3 regions of the Solibacillus sp. FSL K6-1523 genome follow, and region 1 is predicted to be linked to each of the others. Evidence: riboswitches for the same ligand, from Rfam matches in the RefSeq annotation. Region 1 holds a riboswitch; each other region holds the start of a gene.

Region 1 (6,458 bases):
CCTTGTATATCCGCTGGCGTCGAAATCATCCTACCTGTAAGGACTTCTGCCTCTGGAATATTAGGTGTCAACACAGTTGCTAACGGAATTAGTTTCGTCTTAAGTGCTTCTACCGCTTCCTGCTGTAATAAACTCGCACCGCCCTTTGCAATCATCACTGGATCAACGACGAGCTGTACGTCCATTTGCTGTAAAACTTCTGCAACCGAATCAATAATATCTGCGGAAAATAACATCCCCGTTTTTAGCGCAGTTACAGATAAATCTGCAAATACAGCCTCCATTTGAGCTTGGATAAAATCAGGCGTCGCTGGAAAAATACTCGACACACCTAATGTGTTTTGAGCAGTTAAAGCCGTAATAACCGTCGTTCCGTATACACCGAGCTCTTGAAACGTTTTCAAATCCGCTTGTATACCTGCTCCGCCACTACTATCGGAACCTGCAATCGTCATCACAATATTCATAGTTGCTCCCTCAATGCGGATTTTTCAAGGCCATTTAAAACATTCACTTGTATCGAACCCATATACTGCGCTTCACTACTGGCCTCTGCCGCTATTTGTTTATATTGCTGTAAAACTTGCTGTAAATTTGTTATTTGATCCCCTTCAACACTTAATGCCGCACTACAAATAGCACTTAGTAAACAACCAGACCCTGTAATTTGCGTGATTCGTGCATCGCCGCCATTAATTTGCTCTACTACATGACCATCCGTCACAACATCCGTTTCTCCTGTGGCAATAACAGTTGTATTCCACTTTTTTGCTACTTGCATCGCAACTGCAACCGTATCCATGGTCCCTTCTCCACTGTCGACACCTTTTGACTCCCACTGAACCCCCGCGATTGCTGCCAGTTCACCTACATTACAGCGGATTGCATCAAAACGGATTTGCTCAAGCAATTGCTGAACAATCTTTTTTCGGAATACTGTAGCTCCACCCCCTACTGGATCAAGTACAATCGGAATATTTAACTCATTCGCCTTTTTCCCAGCAATCAACATCGCTTCAAACGTCCATGTATTGATAGTCCCGATATTAATTAACAGGGTATCTGCCATTGCGACCATTTCCGCCACTTCATCCTTATCATCTGCCATGACAGGTGAAGCGCCAATTGCCAACAAGCCATTCGCTGTAAAATTGGCGACCACATAATTCGTTATACAGTGAACGAGCGGTTTTTTCAGGTGAATTTTATGCATAGTCATATTGCGCGACCTCATTTTCCCAATTTTCTAACGTCCAAGGCATTTCCCAAAATTTCCATTCGTAATAACAGCTTTTCACAAAATGTGCTTTAAAAATAGCTATTTTTTCAGGCTGTTCTTTTACATAGCGGTCCATTAACGCTTTTTGGAAGTCAATTGTCGCTTTAAAATCATCCGCGCTATACATCGCAATCCAATCTTCATATAACTTCACACCTGGTTTGGCATCTTTATATTTCTCACCAATTTCCTGATATAACCAAGGACATGGAAACATCGCTGCAAACGCCTCTGCAACATCTCCATTATGTGCAGCATTATACATATGACTCACATAATTATACGCAGCAGGTGCAGGCTCAAATGCTTCTAACTCCTCTTCAGATACAGCTAGTTCAGCAAAGACTGTCCGGTGCAACTCCAGCTCTCCTTCGTGAATAAAGCGCGCCATATCTAAATAATATGCAATGTCATCACTCTGCTCCGCCTTTGAAGCCGCAATTGCTAGTACTTTTGTGTAATGCTTTAAATAATACGCGTCTTGCATCATATAATATTTGAATTTTTCAATTGGAAGCGTCCCATCCACAAGCCCTTTCACAAATGGATGCTCAAAACTCCCTTCCCAATATAAATCTGTTTCTTTTCTTACCTCATCACAAAATGTCATCATTCTTCCTCCTTGTGGTAGGCATAAGAACAAAAAAACGCTTCCATATGCGTATAGCAAAGAAGCGTCTTACTCATTGCTCCCTACGCCAGTATTAACTGAACAGGTTCTAAGGGTCAGGTTTTAACCTTCTCAACGCATAGAGCGTCCCCCCGCTAAAATCAATTACGCCTCGGCGTAATTGCGTCCAGATTTTTTCGAGTTCGCTCGAAAAACACCCTAAAAAAATCTGTGACATCCGCCGGGGGCTTAACTTGATTCAGTTGGGGTTTGAAACCCTTCTGAATCAAGTTAAATATTTACTTGGAAAAACAAAAAGCTCCCCATAAAGGAGAGCTCATGTACAAAAAAATGCGAAATAGACGAATCGCTATGTACTTTGCTCCCTACGCCAGTGTTAACTGAACAGGTTCCAAGAGTCAGGTTTTAACCTTCTCAACGCATAGAGCGTCCCCCCGCAAATATTTTAATTACTTTTATGCTATCATTGTTTCCATTGAATTGCCAATAGTATTTTTATTCCGTCTTTTAGGGAACAGAAGGATCACTAAAAAAACAGGGAATTATTCCATCGTATAACTCAAATTTAATAACACATCCTTAATTTAGAAAGGTGGAGAGAATAGAACGTGTTAAAAAACTTTTATGCAGATTTGCATATCCACATTGGGCGCACAATGAATGGACGCGCAGTAAAAATTACGGGTAGTAAAACATTAACTTTAGCGAATATTTTACAAACAGCTAGTTCGCAAAAGGGGCTTGAATTAATCGGGATTATTGACTGTCATTCACCAGGGGTACTGGAAGAAATGGAGCACTTAATGGCGGAAGGTTCACTTGTACCACTCGCTGAAGGGGGACTGCGATATGAAAATACAACACTCATTTTAGGTTCTGAAATTGAAATTTATGATATGAATTGCCACGGACCAATACATGTTCTCGCTTTTTTCCCGACAATTACGCTCATGAAGGACTTTTCTAATTGGATGCGTGAACATGTTACGAATATAAATTTGAGCTCGCAGCGTATTTATTGTGACGCGAAAACATTGCAACATAAAGTCGTTGAACTCGGCGGCTTGTTCATCCCAGCCCATGTATTTACACCTTTTAAAAGCTTATATGGAAAAGGTGTGCTGCGGAGCTTAACGGAAGTATTTGATCCGACGATGATTGATGCAATTGAACTTGGCCTTAGCTCCGATACCGAGATGGTAAGCAAAATACAGGAGCTTGAACAGTATACATTTGTTACCAACTCCGATGCTCACTCTCTAGGCAAAATGGCGCGGGAATATCAAACATTGCTTTTAGCGGATGCGAATTTTGTAGAGCTGAAAAAAGCACTACACAATATAGATGGTCGAACTGTAGGCGCAAATTATGGGTTACATCCGCTTCTTGGAAAGTATCACCAAACGGTATGCGCCAAGTGTGGTTGTCATGTGCAGGAAGAGACTGAGCAATGTCCTGAATGTGGCAGTAAACAAATTATTAAAGGTGTGGCGACGCGCATTCAGGAACTTTCTTCTGAAAATCATATAACAGAGCGAAAAAGGCCACCCTACATCCATCAAGTACCATTAGATTTCATTCCAGGTATTGGTCCAAAAGTGATGCAAAAATTACTTGCTGCATTTGGTACCGAGATGGATATTATACACCGCACAACCGTTCAGCAATTAGCGACCGTTGTCCCACAAAAAATTGCCGAAAGAATTGATTTAGCGAGAACGGGTCAACTACAATTCGCAGTCGGTGGTGGCGGCGTTTATGGGAAGGTTCAATTCGAATGACTGAATTGAACCTTTTCTTTTTTCACATGGATTAATTCTTTTTCAGCATCTCCACATAATCCTTTGATGTTCTTAATTCTATAGTGAGCGAGCCCTTTCTATAAATCGCTTTTACAATAAAAGGCACCCCACTTATATTTTGAAAACGATAATCTAGTGTGCCATAGGAGACCGTTGCATCTCTTTCTTTCGGTACATAGCCTACATCTAATGAATGATGATGTCTTTCTAACGTGGCAATATGCACTTGATCAACCGCGTTAAAAAGCGTGGACGATGTTTGGCAAATTCCTCCGCCAATCCCCATTACAAGCTTTTTATTAATAATTTCAGGCGCTGGTTGGTAGCCATTTTCTACATCTCTAGGTCCAACATTCAAATTAAAAGAAAAGAAATCACCACTACCGACAATGAGATTGTGAATCGCCTTTGCTGAAAGCTCGATATTTTTATTTCTCCCAGCATTAGAAGTTTTAAAATAAGTTGTATACGAGGCAATGACTACATCGTCCAGGCTTTCGATGTTGGCAGCACTATAATTGCTTTCCGTTATATACAAAGGCAATGTAACCGTCGCACTTTTATCAGATGTAGCTAATATTTTTTCCACTAATTCACTTTCTTTTAATATAACTAGAGGACTCCCCTTAATAATCTTGCCATCTTCCCCTAGTTTATCAAGCACCATTTTCTGATCATAGCCTACTACAGTTGCCGATCCTCTGGCTAATTCTTTTGCGATCTGTTCGATTTCTTTTACGTAGGCTGTGAAATCCTTTTCGTAACCGAGATCTGTCGGCACAATTGTTTTAATTACTGTAGTCGTATTTGGATCAATTAATTTAATTTCAACGGGCTGTGTAATCACTGTTTCGTTATTACCCTTTTCTTCTATGACAGCATTTTCATATTGGGCTACTTGCTGGACTTCCTCAACTTTCCGCTCCTCTTTCTCAGAAAAGTCTAAACAACTTGCTAACACAACAGAACTCAGAATAATCAGTGGTATAAAGTTTTTTTTCATTCAATTTACCTCTAGCCATCATATTTTAATAATGGATATTTTCAATCACTTTGGCATTGTATGCAAATGTAAATACGCATGTGCGTCTCTGTTTTTTACTTATGATTATTATGGACTTAATGAATGATTTTAATAAAAAAGTTATATAACTTCATTTTGTATGGGGATAAATAGAAATTTATTTAATGGTTCTCTTCATTTTGTAAAGTATAAGCAAAAAAAGAGAGTAGCCGCGTTTTACGCTTCTACTCTAAAGGGGGAAATGAGAATGTTGCTGTGTTCATTATTAATATTCCCTACTATTTATTTTATAAACATTTATTTTAATTATTTTGGTTATTTATTTTTAATTTGATTGTCTAAAATAATTAGGTGTATTTTCACGTTGTTGTTGCTCTTCAAATGCATTAATTAGACGGTCGACTTGTTTACTTAAATTAATTGTTTCTAAACTTTGCAGCCCATTTTCCATGCCAGACTTTATCATTAACTGCCGCTTAGCTTCGAGTGCTATTAATATTGCGTCGTCCAACTTCTTACCTCCAATCTGATTAATTACTCTATACAATTATACTTAATTTTCACTGCTCATTCAAAAAAATCATATTCCAATTTTCGACATTATTTTATGCTCTTGGCTCTTTCAAAAATGTATAAATCACGTCGCCACCTTGTTTAGCTTCCCCACGAAAATACTTAAACTGTTCGTCCTTTATAAGTTGTTCACGAAATTGTAAATAATTCTCCTTATTTATATGAATTCTTTCAACTTCTCCACTGCGGAGTTGATCCAACATCTTCTTTACATCTTCCATCCAAAATGACCTCACTTTATTTTGTTCATTTATTTGTACCCATCACACCAATATAACAAACAATATAATAAAAAATAAAATAAAATTCTTACTAAATTATGAAAATATTCAAAAAAGGCTTTACGAAAGTAACTTTTTATTGCAAACTGTTAATTATTAGTCGATGAAGGAGCTGACTGCTAATGAGAATTGCAGAAGTTGGAAATATTATCGAGTTTAAAGATGGCCTCAAAGGAATAGTCGAAAAAGTAAATGAAAACTCTGTAATAGTAGATATTACAATGATGGAGAACTTCCATGACTTAGAAATGGAAGGAAAAACAGTTGTAAATCATAAACGTTATAAGATTTTAAATGCTCAAGAATAAAAATAACGATAAAAATTGCCCTTTTTAACGTCGATAAGATGCTAAAAGGGCTTTTTTTTGATACGATAAGTTTAGGAGGTCGTGTTCATAATGAAAAATCATAAACAAACTATTTTACTCCTTCTGGCTTTGTTTTTTATTTACAGTATGATGTTCTACACGTTTCATGAAAAAGCAATTTTCTGGTATTTATATACCTTTACGCTACTCGTTGGAATTGCAATTTCTTTAGTTGCAAGTAAATTTGAAGATCGACTACCGACATGGCAATATTTATTATTCGGTATTGGATATGGCACAATCATTTATGGCTTAGTGAAATTAGGCGCTCTATTATTACCATTCATAAATGCTGGTTTCTCAAATGAAATCGCTAAATTTTTGAAGGTTTATGGTCCCGAAAATATTTTTCATTACCTTATGTTGATTTTTATTATTGCAACAGGAGAAGAAATGTTTTGGCGAGGCTATGTACAGCAACAGTTAAAACGCTTTACCTCTCCTATGTGGGCCGTATTCGTTTCAACGCTCCTATTCTCGTTATCATTAGCAATTAGCGG
Region 2 (6,458 bases), 1.3 Mb from region 1:
TTGTCCTCAAAGTGCTTTTTAATGCGTTGGCGAATTTTACGTGCCTTACCGACAAATAAAAGTTCATTTTGTTCATTGTAGAAGAAGAAAATTCCACCAGCTTCACGCGTAATTTTGTGGAAATCAATAAAGCCGAAGTAAGGTGTAATTTCAACTTCACCTGGTTTAATCACTTGTTCACGTTGACGGATCACAAGCGTTGGTTTTGGCATTTCAATAGTAATCAAACAATTCACGTCCCTAATATATTATAAAATTATATTTTACAGTAAATCGCATTAAATTTCCATCATTTAAGTATAAAAGAATAGAAAATCAATGAAATTATACGATTCGACATAGAAAGTTCAATAATTGGAATAGGAAAGTATACATATTATACGACACATGTATATGAAACTTATTTTTATCAATTCGCCCCAAAACAAACAATTCCCATATTTTATTCACGATAAATTTCTAAAATTATCTTTTTTTGAACCTTAATATGCAAGTATTTTCGATATAAAAGAAGGAGTGAGACCGTTGAAAAAAGTTATCTTCTTTTTAAGTTTATTATTATTAGTTGCATGCTCACATAATGAAGTTAGTTATGATGGAGCACATTTAAAAATAGCTGTAATAGGTAATATCCCTGAATTCAATAATGAAAAAATTCATTTCGAATCCATTTTATTAGATGAGTTTAACGAAGCCACATTGCGGGCTTCAACAAATTTTGATGCGGTTATGATAACAACTGTAATATTTGAAGAAGCATCCAATGATCAATTTGTTGAAGCGTATGAGAATTCTGAAATGCCCATTATTTTTTTCGATTCACCAAAACGGCATTATCCATTTACTAGAGGAGGGATTACTTATGGAACGGCCCATTGGGAATCATTAAATAACGGTTCTCATACGACAATTTATTTATATGATGTTGATACAAATAGGGAAGACGCTTGGTTTTTCTATTTAAAAAATGAAAAAGAGTTTGATTTACTTTATAAAGAGATTTTTCAAAGAGTTGAAATGTTGTAAGTGTGGTAGAAAGAAGTTTTTAATGAAGATCTAATTCAAGAATTTAATTCCTTCAACTAAGGGGGCATTCAGTACGACAAGCAATTCGTAAATAAGGGGGAGCTTTTCAATGGAAACTTGGGATTTATATAATAAGCATCGTATAAAAATCGACAAACAAATCACCCGTGGAGAACCTTTGCCACCAGGAGAATTTCATTTAGTCGTCCACGTTTGTATATTTAATTCAAAAGGAGAGATGCTCATTCAACAACGTCAGCCTTTCAAACAAGGATGGTCGAACCTTTGGGATATTACTTGTGGAGGAAGTGCTACTGCAGGGGATACAAGTCAACAAGCTGCGTCGAGAGAATTATTCGAGGAATTAGGCATTGATTATAGCTTTGAAAACATGCGACCACAATGCACGATTAATTTTGGGCGCGGCTTTGATGATTATTATTTGATTGAACAAGAGGTAGACTTGGATGAACTGACATTACAATATGAGGAAGTCCAGGCGGTAAAATGGGCATCAAAAGAAGAGATTTTTAAATTAATGGAGCAAAAAGAATTCATCCCCTATTATGAGAGCATTATTGCCTTTTTATTTGAAAGTCGACAAAGTTATGGATCAATACGAGTTTAAATGGAATATCTCAATCCTTATAAATATAAATCATTTGGAGGAAGTCGAACATGAAAAATTATAATACACCAACCATAGAAACAGAGCGTTTAATATTAAGAAGGTTCACTGAGAATGACATTGAAGCCTTATTTGCAATTTATAGTGATGAAGAAGTGAATACTTATTTGCCGTGGTTACCTTTGAATTCATTGGAAGAAACTAAGGAATTTTTTAAAGAGAAATATTCCGAGGCTTATAAGCAGGAAAGAGGATATCAATATGCGATTTGTTTAAAAACAGATAATACCCCAATCGGTTATATAAAAGTCGATACCGGGGAAAACCACGATTTAGGGTATGGGTTGAGAAAAGAATTTTGGCATAAAGGGATTGTTACAGAGGCAAGTAAGGCCATTGTTGAACAAGTCAAAAAAGATGGTTTCCTCTATATCACTGCTACCCATGATATTAAAAATCCTCGCAGCGGTGAAGTAATGAAGAAAATTGGCATGAGCTATAAATATTCCTTTGAAGAACAATGGCAACCTAAAGATATTTTAGTGACATTCCGCATGTATCAATTAAACTTCGACGGACAAGATGATCGCGTTTATAAAGAATATTGGGATAAATATGCTGTTCGTTTTATTGAAAGAGATGTTTAAGTTTTAAAATAAAGGGGACCAATTGTTATTAATGTTGCACTTCAGCTAACGAATGGCTTTAGTGCAACAATAGTTTATAGGGTTAATAAGCATGTTATACTTTGTAGATTACATAATTCATTTTAGGAAGGTGTAGCATATGTCTAATTGTTGTAATACATAGGAACAAACTTCTGAAAATAATCGTTCTGAATTGTGTCCGTCTTGTAATTTAAAAGGTAAAAAATTAAACATCATTACATTAAAATCAATGCTAAAACCAGCGATTTTAAGTACATTGGATGCAAATTTACTTCATTATTTTTGTGCATCAAAAGATTGTGATGTCGTTTATTTTGATTCAAATAAAAAAACGTATGTCACATCTGAAATTAAGGTTCCTGTTCATCAAAAAAGTGATTCCTTTGATACGCCTGTTTGCTATTGCTTCGGTTGGACAAAGGAAAAAATTAACCAATATGTTGATGAAGGGCATACCCCTAATCCGTTAGAACAAATTCGTGAAAATATGAAAGCTGACCGATGTGGTTGTGAGATAAACAATCCTCAAGGTAGTTGCTGTTTGGGGAATGTGACAAACTATGTAAAAACGCTTTAGGATTAGCTTCTACTTTCTCCAAACTATATAAAATTGCGGAAAAATAGTTTGGAGAAATCAACTAATAAATGCGCCCCTTTGTAATTGTCCAACCCTCACACCAACAACAATTTCCATTGAATTTCGTCCACATTTTCGATTTTAGTAAAATTCCCTTCCATTTTAATCAAATATTGATTATTGTTATACTATTCGTTTAACTTAATTTATCCGGGGTTCAAACCCCTGGATAAATTAAGTTAAGCCCCGGCGGATGTCACAGATTTTTTGGATGAGTTTTTCGAGCAAGCCCGAAAAAAATCTGGACGCAATTACGCCGAGGCGTAATTGATATAGAAAGAGAGAAGGAATATTTATGCAGAAGTATAAAGGCGAAATTTTGATGCTCATAACGGCCGTCATGTGGGGGAGCGGTTTCATTGGGATGGCAGTCGGCTTAGAATATTGGACCGTCTTTCAACTAATGGCGGGTCGCTTTTTATTAGCGTCCATTATTTTAAGTATTATTTTTTATAAAAAGTTGAAATTAATTACGAAAAGTGTTCTTTGGAAAGGTGCTGTACTTGGTGCGATCTTATTTGGCGCATTTACATTGCAAACGATGGGGCTGGAGTACACGACACCATCGAAAAATGCTTTTTTAACCGCATTAAATGTCATTATTGTGCCGATTATTGCGTATGTCATTTATAAACGCCGTATTGATCGTTTCGAATTTATCGCTGCTGGCATGGCAATCGTCGGAATTGGCTTTTTATCGCTACAAGACTCGCTCACAATTAACTTTGGCGATTTCCTGTCTATTTTATGTGCAGTTGGTTTTGCTTTTGATATTTTCTATACGAATGTTTTCGTTAAAACAGAGGATGCACTTGCTTTAACAATCGTTCAGTTTTATACGGCAACGATTTTAAGTATGATTTCATTACTTGCACTTGGTGAGGTGCCAACTACATATTCTACGGAAGGAATTTACATCATTCTTTACTTAGCGGTTTTCTGTACAGCGGTTGCGTATGTGTGCCAAAATATTGGAATGCAATATGCCAATCCAACAAAGTCTGCAATTATTCTATCAACGGAAGCTTTATTCGGTACGATGTTTTCGGTATGGTTATTAAGCGAGATTTTAACGGGTCGCATGTGGATTGGTTGTGTGTTAATTTTTGTTGCCATTATATTCGCTGAGGTCAAGCCAACCTTTAGAAGAAAAAAAGTATATGTCTAATGAATTGAAAAAGATGAAATACGTGCCATTTCGCATAAAATTATCTAGTATTCGTACTTTATTCGCGTATAGATGACAAGATTTTAAAGTGAAAAATCGGAAAACTAGATAAATTAAGCTTGACCAATGCAGTCGTTATCGTTACGATAGGCATTGAAAAGTTCATAGACTAAAAATGTAGGGGTGCTAGTGTTGCTAGCTGAGAAAGTGTTCCATGGAGAGGCTTACCCTTTGAACCTGAACTGGTTAATACCGGCGGAGGAAACATTGTCATGTAGATTGTTATGTCATTGATTTCGTATAACTATCTGTTGCTTGTTTAACGCTCGGTGCATATTGTACCGGGCGTTTTTTACATTTTTCTATGGTAATTTTCATTCTGATACAAATAAAAGGAGGAATTTACATGTGGAAATGGTTAAGTATTATTGGCATGACATTGCTTTTAGTCGGCTGTCAGCAAAATGCGAAAACGGGAGATTCAGATTTAACGAAAGTTCAAGTAGTGCTTGATTGGACACCAAATACGAATCATACGGGCTTATACGTCGCGCAGGAAAAAGGCTATTTTGAGGAAGCAGGGCTAGATGTTGAAATTATTCAACCAGGTGATGCTGGTGCAGATCAGCTTGTTGCAACAGGCAAAGCACAGTTTGGCATTAGTGCACAAGAATCTGTTACACAGGCACGTTTACAAGGTGTCCCACTCGTTTCCATTGCAGCGATTATTCAGCACAATACATCAGGCTTTGCATCACTAAAGGAAACAGGCATTGAAACGCCAAAAGATTTTGAAGGAAAAACATACGGTGGATGGGGTTCACCAATTGAACAGGCCATTATTAAAACGGTTATGGAAATGGCAGATGGAGATGTCAATAAAGTAGACATTATTAATGCAGGTAATGCAGACTTTTTCAATATGATGAAACAAAACATTGATTTTGCATGGATGTACTACGGCTGGACAGGCATTGAAGCCGAGTTACGTGGGCAAGCTATTGATATGCTTTATTTAACGGATTATGCGAAAGAATTGGATTATTATACACCGGTCATTATTGCGAATGAAAAATACATTGCCAAGGAAGACGAAACGGTTCGCGCCTTTATGCAAGCGGTAACTAAAGGCTATGAACTAGCGATTAACGAACCGGAAGAAGCGGCAAGTATGCTATTAAAAGCAGTGCCAGAATTAGATGAAGATTTAGTTGTGAACAGTGCAATTTGGTTAGCAGATCAATACCAAGCAGATGCAAAACAGTGGGGCATTCAATCATTGGAAGTTTGGGAAAACTACGCGAATTGGATGTTCGAAAATCAATTAATTGAAAAAGAACTTGATGCTGAAAAAGCATTTACAAATCAATTTTTATCGGAGGAATAAAAAATGGCGAACAGTTTAGTAAGTATTCAAATTATCCCGAAAACAGAGCGTTATGAGGATGTCATTCCATATGTCGATGCAGCAATTGCGATGATTGATGCATCAGGCATTGTTTACAGAGTAGGTCCACTGGAAACTACAATGGAAGGTGAGCTAACGCAACTTCTACAACTAATCGAAAAGATGAATGAAAAAATGGTGGAAATGGGTGCAATCAGCGTCATTTCTCAAGTGAAAATATTTTATAACCCACAAGGCGCAGCGATTGAAACATTAACAGGGAAATACGATTAAATGGACTTTTTGAAAAAATATAGTGTTACAGTAGGCTTTTTAATTAGCTTACTACTCATCGTAGAAATTGCAGTGCGATTACTTGATTTACCAACATGGCTTTTCCCAGCACCATCCATCGTAATAATAGAGCTCTTCCAAACGTCGGGTGAACTGTTACCACATGTTATGGCAACGGTTAAGCTAACATTTATCGGATTAATTGCTGGTAGTGTACTCGGTTTTATTGTGGGGATTTTATTACATCTACTGCCGATTGTCCATAAGATTGGCTATCCATTAATCCTTATTTCACAAAATATCCCGACGCTTGTACTTGCGCCGCTATTAATCATTTGGTTTGGTTTTGGATTGATGCCAAAAGTCGTCATTATTGGGTTAGTCTGTTTCTTCCCAATTGCCATTGCTCTGTTGGATGGGTTACGTCAAACGACACCCGAACTACGACAATATTTCCAAATGGCTGGTGCGACAAAATGGCAGCAATTTTGGAAGCTTGAGCTGCCGTTCGCGATGCCTGCATTATTTTCAGGGTTAAAAATTGCCGCTACTTATAGTGTGATGGGTGCAGTCATTACGGAATGGCTAGGCGCGAAACAGGGAATTGGGGTGTACATGACACTTGCACAATCGGCCTTTCGCACGGATCG
Region 3 (6,458 bases), 3.0 Mb from region 1:
TCATCTTCAGTCGCAAATTTTTCAATTCGTTCAACGAGTACACGACCATACCAAGAACGGTCAAATATCGCGATTTGACCATGCTGTGGCAACTTACGCCAAAAACGGTGCATATAATGGTAACGAAGCTCGTGTGGTTGTGGGGCTGAAATAGGGTGTACAACTAGGCCTCGTGGGTCGATACGCTCTGTTAAACGTTTAATCGCGCCACCCTTACCAGCTGCATCCATCCCTTCAAAAGCTAAAATTAATCCGATTTTATTATTAAATAAAAACTGTTGCGCATTTAGCATTTCATATTGTAGAACTTTCAACTTTTTCTTGTACATTTTCTTATCTAATTCTAATGATAAATCCAAATCCTTTAATTGCTTCATCTTTTTCATCCTCCCCTTGTTCAACTACTATTAGTTTACTTGAAATTATCTGAATTTGGTAATTTTCGTTCGTTTGTGCTTTTTTACACATATTTCTTTGTAAACGGAAGGATGGTTTTACTTTTTAATATAAATACAAATTGGACATACATTATTTTATTTGAATACCGGTCTTTTCACCTTCTAATTCCACTAGTTTTTATTTAAGTATGCTTCTTACCAATTTATGCTTTTAGCTTTTCAATTATTAGTATTTTCAATGTGCAATTCCCAATCAAAAGTCCATATAAAATAATAAATTACAAAAAAATCGTAACGGCTAAAAAATGCCGTTACGATTTTTATTAGTCTTCTAACATTGTTAAAATAATTGGTTTATCTTTTGTAACAATAATGGAATGCTCAATTTGGGCAACTAATGATTTATCTGGTGTTACGAATGTCCAGCCGTCACCTGATTCCACAATATGCTCTGCTTTTGCCGAGATGAATGGCTCTACTGCAAGGACCATTCCCTCTTTCATAATTGTCGTATCCCATGCGTCGTAATAATTTAAAATATGGTCAGGTGCTTCATGTAAAGATTTACCTAAGCCGTGGCCTGTTAAGTTCATAATAACCGTTAAACCGTGATCGCGTGCTTCGCGTTCTACTGCTTTACCAATTTGGTTTAATTTTGAACCAGCTTTTACTTTTGTAAACGCACGCTCAAGCGCTGATTTTGCTACTGCACATAATTTCTCTTTATCTTCATAGCCTTCACCAACTACGAAAGAAATCCCTGTATCTGCAAAATAGCCGTCTAAAGATCCTGAAACGTCAATATTAACGATGTCACCTTCTTGGATTTTCTTTGAACCTGGAATACCATGTGCTACCTCATGATTAACACTAATACAAGTGTATCCTGGGAAATCATATTCCCCTTTTGGTCCTGAAATGGCTCCTGCTTCCGCAAACATGCGCCCTGCAATTTCATCCAATTCTTTCGTAGTAACACCCGGAACTGTCGCAAGCTTCATCGCCTCACGAATCTCCGCGCATATGCGACCAATCTTTTTAAACGCTTGGATTTCTTCTTGAGTTGTAACAATCATGTTAAACTTCCTTCCTTCTAATAATGTCTACCCTACACTATAACATATATTGCAACATGGCGAAAATTCCTACCTACCAATAAAAAGAGTGTCCCCAATTCGAGACACTCCTCCATTTTTAGTTATTTATTTTATCGATTGTACCGTCAGCTGGATGTTGAACTTTCATTAATTGAAGCTGGGGATTTCCCTTTAATTGAGTCAAACGTTTTTAATAATCTTGGCGCAGTAGTGAATAATAATACCGCTACTATAGCTGTTAAAATCGTTGCTGGTAGCATATACGAAGTGTTATAAATGATTGAATATTTCCATACATTTTCATCACCTGCATATTCCTTAAAGAATACAACACCTGCTATTAGGTGTGCGCTGAATCGTAAAAATCCACCGATGAAAATTCCGATGACAATATAAGTCGTCATTTTCGCTTTGTTTAATGCTTGTGATGCTTCAAGTAATGGTTTGCGTACAATAGCAGCTAACCCCACCACTGTAAAAGCAATACCGTAATCAAGTAGTGCCTGTACCCAATGTGCAATAAAGGCACCGAATGCCATTTGTAAAATCCCAATAATTAACCCTGTTGCCAAACCTGCTACTATGCCCCAACGAATCGCCATTAATACGATAGGTAGCATGACAAAGCTAATGGATCCACCTTGTGCCCACAAGCTAAACGAAAACTGGTCTAACACTAGCCCGATGGCAGCAAAAATTGCAATTTCCACCATCATTAATAATTTCTTTTTGTCCAAAATAAATCTCCTCCTTTTTTCGATGTAAAAAGTGAGAAGGAATAGAAAAAAACGATAGCAGGACAGAGCCTGACTATCGTTTATTAGTCGGTTTCTATCCACATCCCTACGCAAGTGTTAACTTACAGGTTCAAAGAGTCCGTGCATTACGTGCACAATCTCAGCCAACAAATTTGGCACCCCTTGTGGTTACATCTTTTTAATTGTTCAGACTACTCAATTATATCCAGTTGTAGTAAAATTATCAATACTATATTTTTTTGTTACGGCTCGATAACTTAGTACATTTTCGAATATAAAAGTAAAGGAGTTGACCTTTTTGGATAATTCAAAAGGTTTGAGTGCAATTGGCTATTTAAGTATCTTTTTTGCGCCATTCATTGTCCCGTTATTTATATTTTTGGTGAGTAAGGAACAAGTTGTTCGCTCTCATGCCAAACGCGCTTTTATTTCACATTCAGTCCCGTTCGTTTTAGGTATTATATTTTTACTATTATTTGTTTCAGCATCATTTTTCGCATTATATACAACCTCTTTTAATGGAAATACTTTTTTACTTTCCGCAATTATTTTTATTTTGTACCTTCTTCTATTCATTTCCATTGCCATTTGGAACTTAGTGCAAGCCATTAAAGTATTGCGTTAATGTTTTTTAAATTGGACATACTAATTATAAAATCCAATAAAAGAAGCTAAAGGAGTGCTCCATTATGAAGCTAAAAAAAATAATAAAAACCGCCATTAAATATGCACCTATTGTATATCCAATCGTCAGAAAATTAATTGATAATCGATCAAAGTCAAAGCATCTAAAAATGTGAACATAATTGCTGGATACCATTTATATATGCATAAAAAACCATTTTGCACGCCGTCAAAATGGTTTTTCTGTGTTCTTATTTTATAATAATCTCCGTTTTACTATGCCCTTCTTTTAGCTTTTGCACTTGTAATATGGCTGGCATTGCTGCTTTTAATTCGGCAACATGTGAAATGACACCAATTAATCGCCCTGTTTGTTGCAAATCGATTAAAATATCAATCGCTTTTCGGAGTGATTCCTCATCTAATGTTCCGAAGCCTTCATCAATAAACATCGTATCAATGTGGACGCTTCCTTGCACACTTTGAATAACATCCGCCATTCCTAATGCAAGGGCAAGTGAAGCATTGAATTTTTCCCCGCCAGAAAGTGTTTTAACATCGCGCGTTTGCCCTGTATTACTGTCAAATACATCAATGCTTAGTCCACTTTGCGCATTTCCTTCCTTACGTCCCGTTGACTTTAAGAAATATTGACCATTCGATAACACACGCAATCGCTCATTCGCTGCATGTGTCACTTTTTCTAAATAACCAATTTGTGCAAAGCGTTCAAATGAAATTTTCGCTTCATTTTGGCCACGTATGACATCATAAATTTGCTCTACTTGAATTAACTTTTCTTTATATTGCTCAATTTCAGTTGCTACTTTTTGCAGTCGAATTTTCGTTGTTCGGCATTGCTCTACATATGATTCAGCCTGTTTAAAGTCTGCATATAGCTTCTCAAATTGTTCATTCAATTCATTAATTTTCTGCGCCCATGCCGTTAAATCAACAGGTTCTTTCCCTGCTAATTGAGCAGAATCTTCCGCGATTTGAACGGCAATTGTATGCATCTTTTGTCGGAACTCTTCAATTTTTTGACGTATTTGTTGCTGGACTTCCATCGTTAAAATCGAATTTTTATAGCTTGTCTCGTCTGCAAACTCGGCATTTTCTAGCGCTAATAAATATTCTGATTTCGCCTTTGATTCCTCTTGAAGCTGGTCAATTTCCCGCCCCTTAGCATGTTCAAAATTTGCTGCACATGTTTTTTCTTTTAATTGTGCTTGTTGTAGATGTTGGGTAGCTTGGTCAATTTCCCTTTTTAAAGTTTCATGCTTCAATTGCTCCGCCTGTAATGCTGCATTCACTTGTTGCACCGTTGTAAATTGTGGCAGCATCGACTTTTCACTTTGCTCTAGTTTTCCTTGTTCCAGAGCTAATTGCGTATTTACATTCGTTACATAAGTACGCCCTTTATCTATACGAGTTTGCAATGCCTCTAGCTGTTTAGCAAGCACTTCTTGCGTTTGTTTTTCTGTTACTAATTGTGCCTGTTGCTGCTTCATTTTTTGCAATGCTTGTGCCAACTCGTTTGTCGTTTGTTCATATTGTAATAGCGCATCGATCGTTACTTGTTGTTCGTCAAGCTGCTTCTGCTTTAATTGTAAATTTCTTAACTCAATATCGAGCTTCGATTTCACCTGATAATATTGTTGCAGCATATGTTCTGCATTTTTTCGCAAGTCATCCACAACATGTTCTTCAACCACCGCTGTTTCTTGATTATGCACAGTTGGATGTTCAAAACTACCACATACTGGGCAAGCTTCTCCGGCTATTAATGTAGACGCAATAAATGCCGCTTGGTTTTGACGGATTTGTTGCTCCACTTGCTTTACTTGTTGTTGTGCATCTTCGGCAACTTTTTGCTTTTGAGAAACTCCATCTTGCAATGCTTGTACGCTATTTGATAACTGAATTGTTTCTTTTATATTGTTTATTTTTTGTACGATATCCGCATGTTCTTCAAATGTTTTCTGATAAGGAACAATATCGTCTTCTAACTGTTTAATGAGCGCTTGTTGATTTGTTTTTCTCCCTGTTAAATCTAGTTGCTCAGCTGACAATTCAGCAAACAACTTTTCCGCCTTCCCCTTTTCACTTTCCAACTTGTTGACTGCTAATTTAATATCATCCATGGAACGATAAATCGGTAAAATTTGTTCCAATTGTGAAATGGTTTTAGCATACGTTGTGAGTAATGGGGCTTGTTTTTGTTGCTCATCAAAGCTGATTGACGCTTGAGATAATAGCTCTTGTGCATTTGTTTGTTCAGTCGTTGCACGTACCAACGTTTCTTTTGCCAATGATAGTTGCGTTTTTGCTCGCTCATAATCACGTTCAAAAGGCGTAATTTGACTCGCTTTTACCGCCAATTCAATTTGATTAGCTTGTTCCCCAAAATAAGCTTCCCGCTGCTTTAATTCGGCTAATTGAATTTGGCGTTGCTTAAATTTCTCAATACGGTCATTTAGAATTTTCTGCTCACTAAACTGTTCATTTTGCTGCTTTAAATCTTTCTTCAACACCTCATAACGACTATTTAGCTCGGCTGCTAACGTTACATAATGCTGTTCTTCCACAGCTAATGCTTGTTCAACTTGATACATATTGATGGCATCACCATTAATTATTGCAAAAAGCTCAGATTCACGCTCAGGCAATCTATTTTTTATTTCATAAATAGTCTGATCCTGTTGCATTTTTGCCTGATCGTACATATTTTCCGCAAGTTTCTTTTTATCTTTTAATAGCTCGACCATTTTTGTAAATCGCTCTGTTTTAAAAATCTTGCGGAAAATTTCTTCTTTATGCTTCGATTCAGAAGTTAATAGCTTTTGGAATTCTCCTTGTGGCAGCATAACAATTTGATTAAACTGTGATTGTGTTAATCCGATAAGTTCCTCAACCTTTGACTGGACAAGCTTCACTTGAAATTTCTCAACAGCAGGTACCTCTTTCCCACCCGTAATATCATAAAATTCCCGTTTTGCACTCGCTCCATCATGTCCAAATTTACGCCAAATTCGATAAATTCGACCCCTTACTTCAAAAATAAGCTCGACTTCCGTATCCATTTCCGGTTCTGCAAAATCACTTCTTAAAAAGAATGATTTTTCCCGGTCCTCACCACTACCTGAGTCATAAAGAGCAAACGTAATCGCATCAAAAATCGTCGTTTTTCCTGCACCCGTAGATCCAGAAACGACAAAAATGCCATGTTCATGTAGCTTTGTAAAATCAATGACTTCCTTCTCTTTATAAGGACCAAATGCACTCATAGACAGCTTTAGCGGCTTCATTTATAGCACCTCCTGTGATTCTCGTTCACTATCGAGTATTTGTTGCAATACATCTGTATAAATTTCCTTTGCTTCATCACTTAATGGTTTTCCCGTCATTTCGCTATAAAATAATTCAAACAGCTCAGAATCATCCATTTCAACACGACTCATTGTTGATGTTTGCTGTTCCATTTGACGATAAACAGCCGTTCTTTCTATATGTAGCGCATTCGGATATACGGTACGAACAAGCTCTGTTGCACCTTTCACATAACTTTCGTCTACTAGTTT

Evidence for each region. A riboswitch is a leader RNA that binds a small molecule or an ion and turns the genes downstream of it on or off. The one in region 1 is predicted to bind thiamine pyrophosphate.
Region 2: it holds a riboswitch for thiamine pyrophosphate, as region 1 does, so the genes downstream of both, MHI10_RS10330 (ABC transporter substrate-binding protein) here and tenA (thiaminase II) in region 1, are expected to answer to the same signal.
Region 3: it holds a riboswitch for thiamine pyrophosphate, as region 1 does, so the genes downstream of both, thiT (energy-coupled thiamine transporter ThiT) here and tenA (thiaminase II) in region 1, are expected to answer to the same signal.

What each region holds. Positions count from the first base shown of each region.
Region 1 is NZ_JBBOSU010000001.1:843,579-850,036, reverse strand. It holds gene thiD (bifunctional hydroxymethylpyrimidine kinase/phosphomethylpyrimidine kinase) at 1-467, opposite strand, end outside; gene thiM (hydroxyethylthiazole kinase) at 464-1,219, opposite strand; gene tenA (thiaminase II) at 1,206-1,889, opposite strand; TPP riboswitch at 1,953-2,053, opposite strand; TPP riboswitch at 2,256-2,356, opposite strand; gene MHI10_RS03825 (endonuclease Q family protein) at 2,567-3,691, shown strand; gene MHI10_RS03820 (VanW family protein) at 3,723-4,715, opposite strand; gene MHI10_RS03815 (aspartyl-phosphate phosphatase Spo0E family protein) at 5,062-5,247, opposite strand; gene MHI10_RS03810 (hypothetical protein) at 5,342-5,530, opposite strand; gene MHI10_RS03805 (YkvS family protein) at 5,713-5,898, shown strand; gene MHI10_RS03800 (CPBP family intramembrane glutamic endopeptidase) at 5,989-6,458, shown strand, end outside.
Region 2 is NZ_JBBOSU010000001.1:2,172,295-2,178,752, reverse strand. It holds gene MHI10_RS10360 (nucleotide excision repair endonuclease) at 1-212, opposite strand, end outside; gene MHI10_RS10355 (amino acid oxidase) at 526-1,026, shown strand; gene MHI10_RS10350 (NUDIX hydrolase) at 1,136-1,654, shown strand; gene MHI10_RS10345 (GNAT family N-acetyltransferase) at 1,705-2,301, shown strand; partial or broken gene MHI10_RS10340 (putative iron-sulfur cluster-binding metallochaperone) at 2,441-2,899, shown strand; gene MHI10_RS10335 (DMT family transporter) at 3,255-4,127, shown strand; TPP riboswitch at 4,297-4,408, shown strand; gene MHI10_RS10330 (ABC transporter substrate-binding protein) at 4,534-5,514, shown strand; gene MHI10_RS10325 (thiamine-binding protein) at 5,518-5,808, shown strand; gene MHI10_RS10320 (ABC transporter permease) at 5,809-6,458, shown strand, end outside.
Region 3 is NZ_JBBOSU010000001.1:3,835,328-3,841,785, forward strand. It holds gene MHI10_RS18525 (polyphosphate kinase 2 family protein) at 1-377, opposite strand, end outside; gene map (type I methionyl aminopeptidase) at 722-1,474, opposite strand; gene thiT (energy-coupled thiamine transporter ThiT) at 1,621-2,232, opposite strand; TPP riboswitch at 2,319-2,426, opposite strand; gene MHI10_RS18540 (hypothetical protein) at 2,552-2,878, shown strand; gene MHI10_RS18550 (SMC family ATPase) at 3,129-6,185, opposite strand; gene MHI10_RS18555 (exonuclease SbcCD subunit D) at 6,186-6,458, opposite strand, start outside.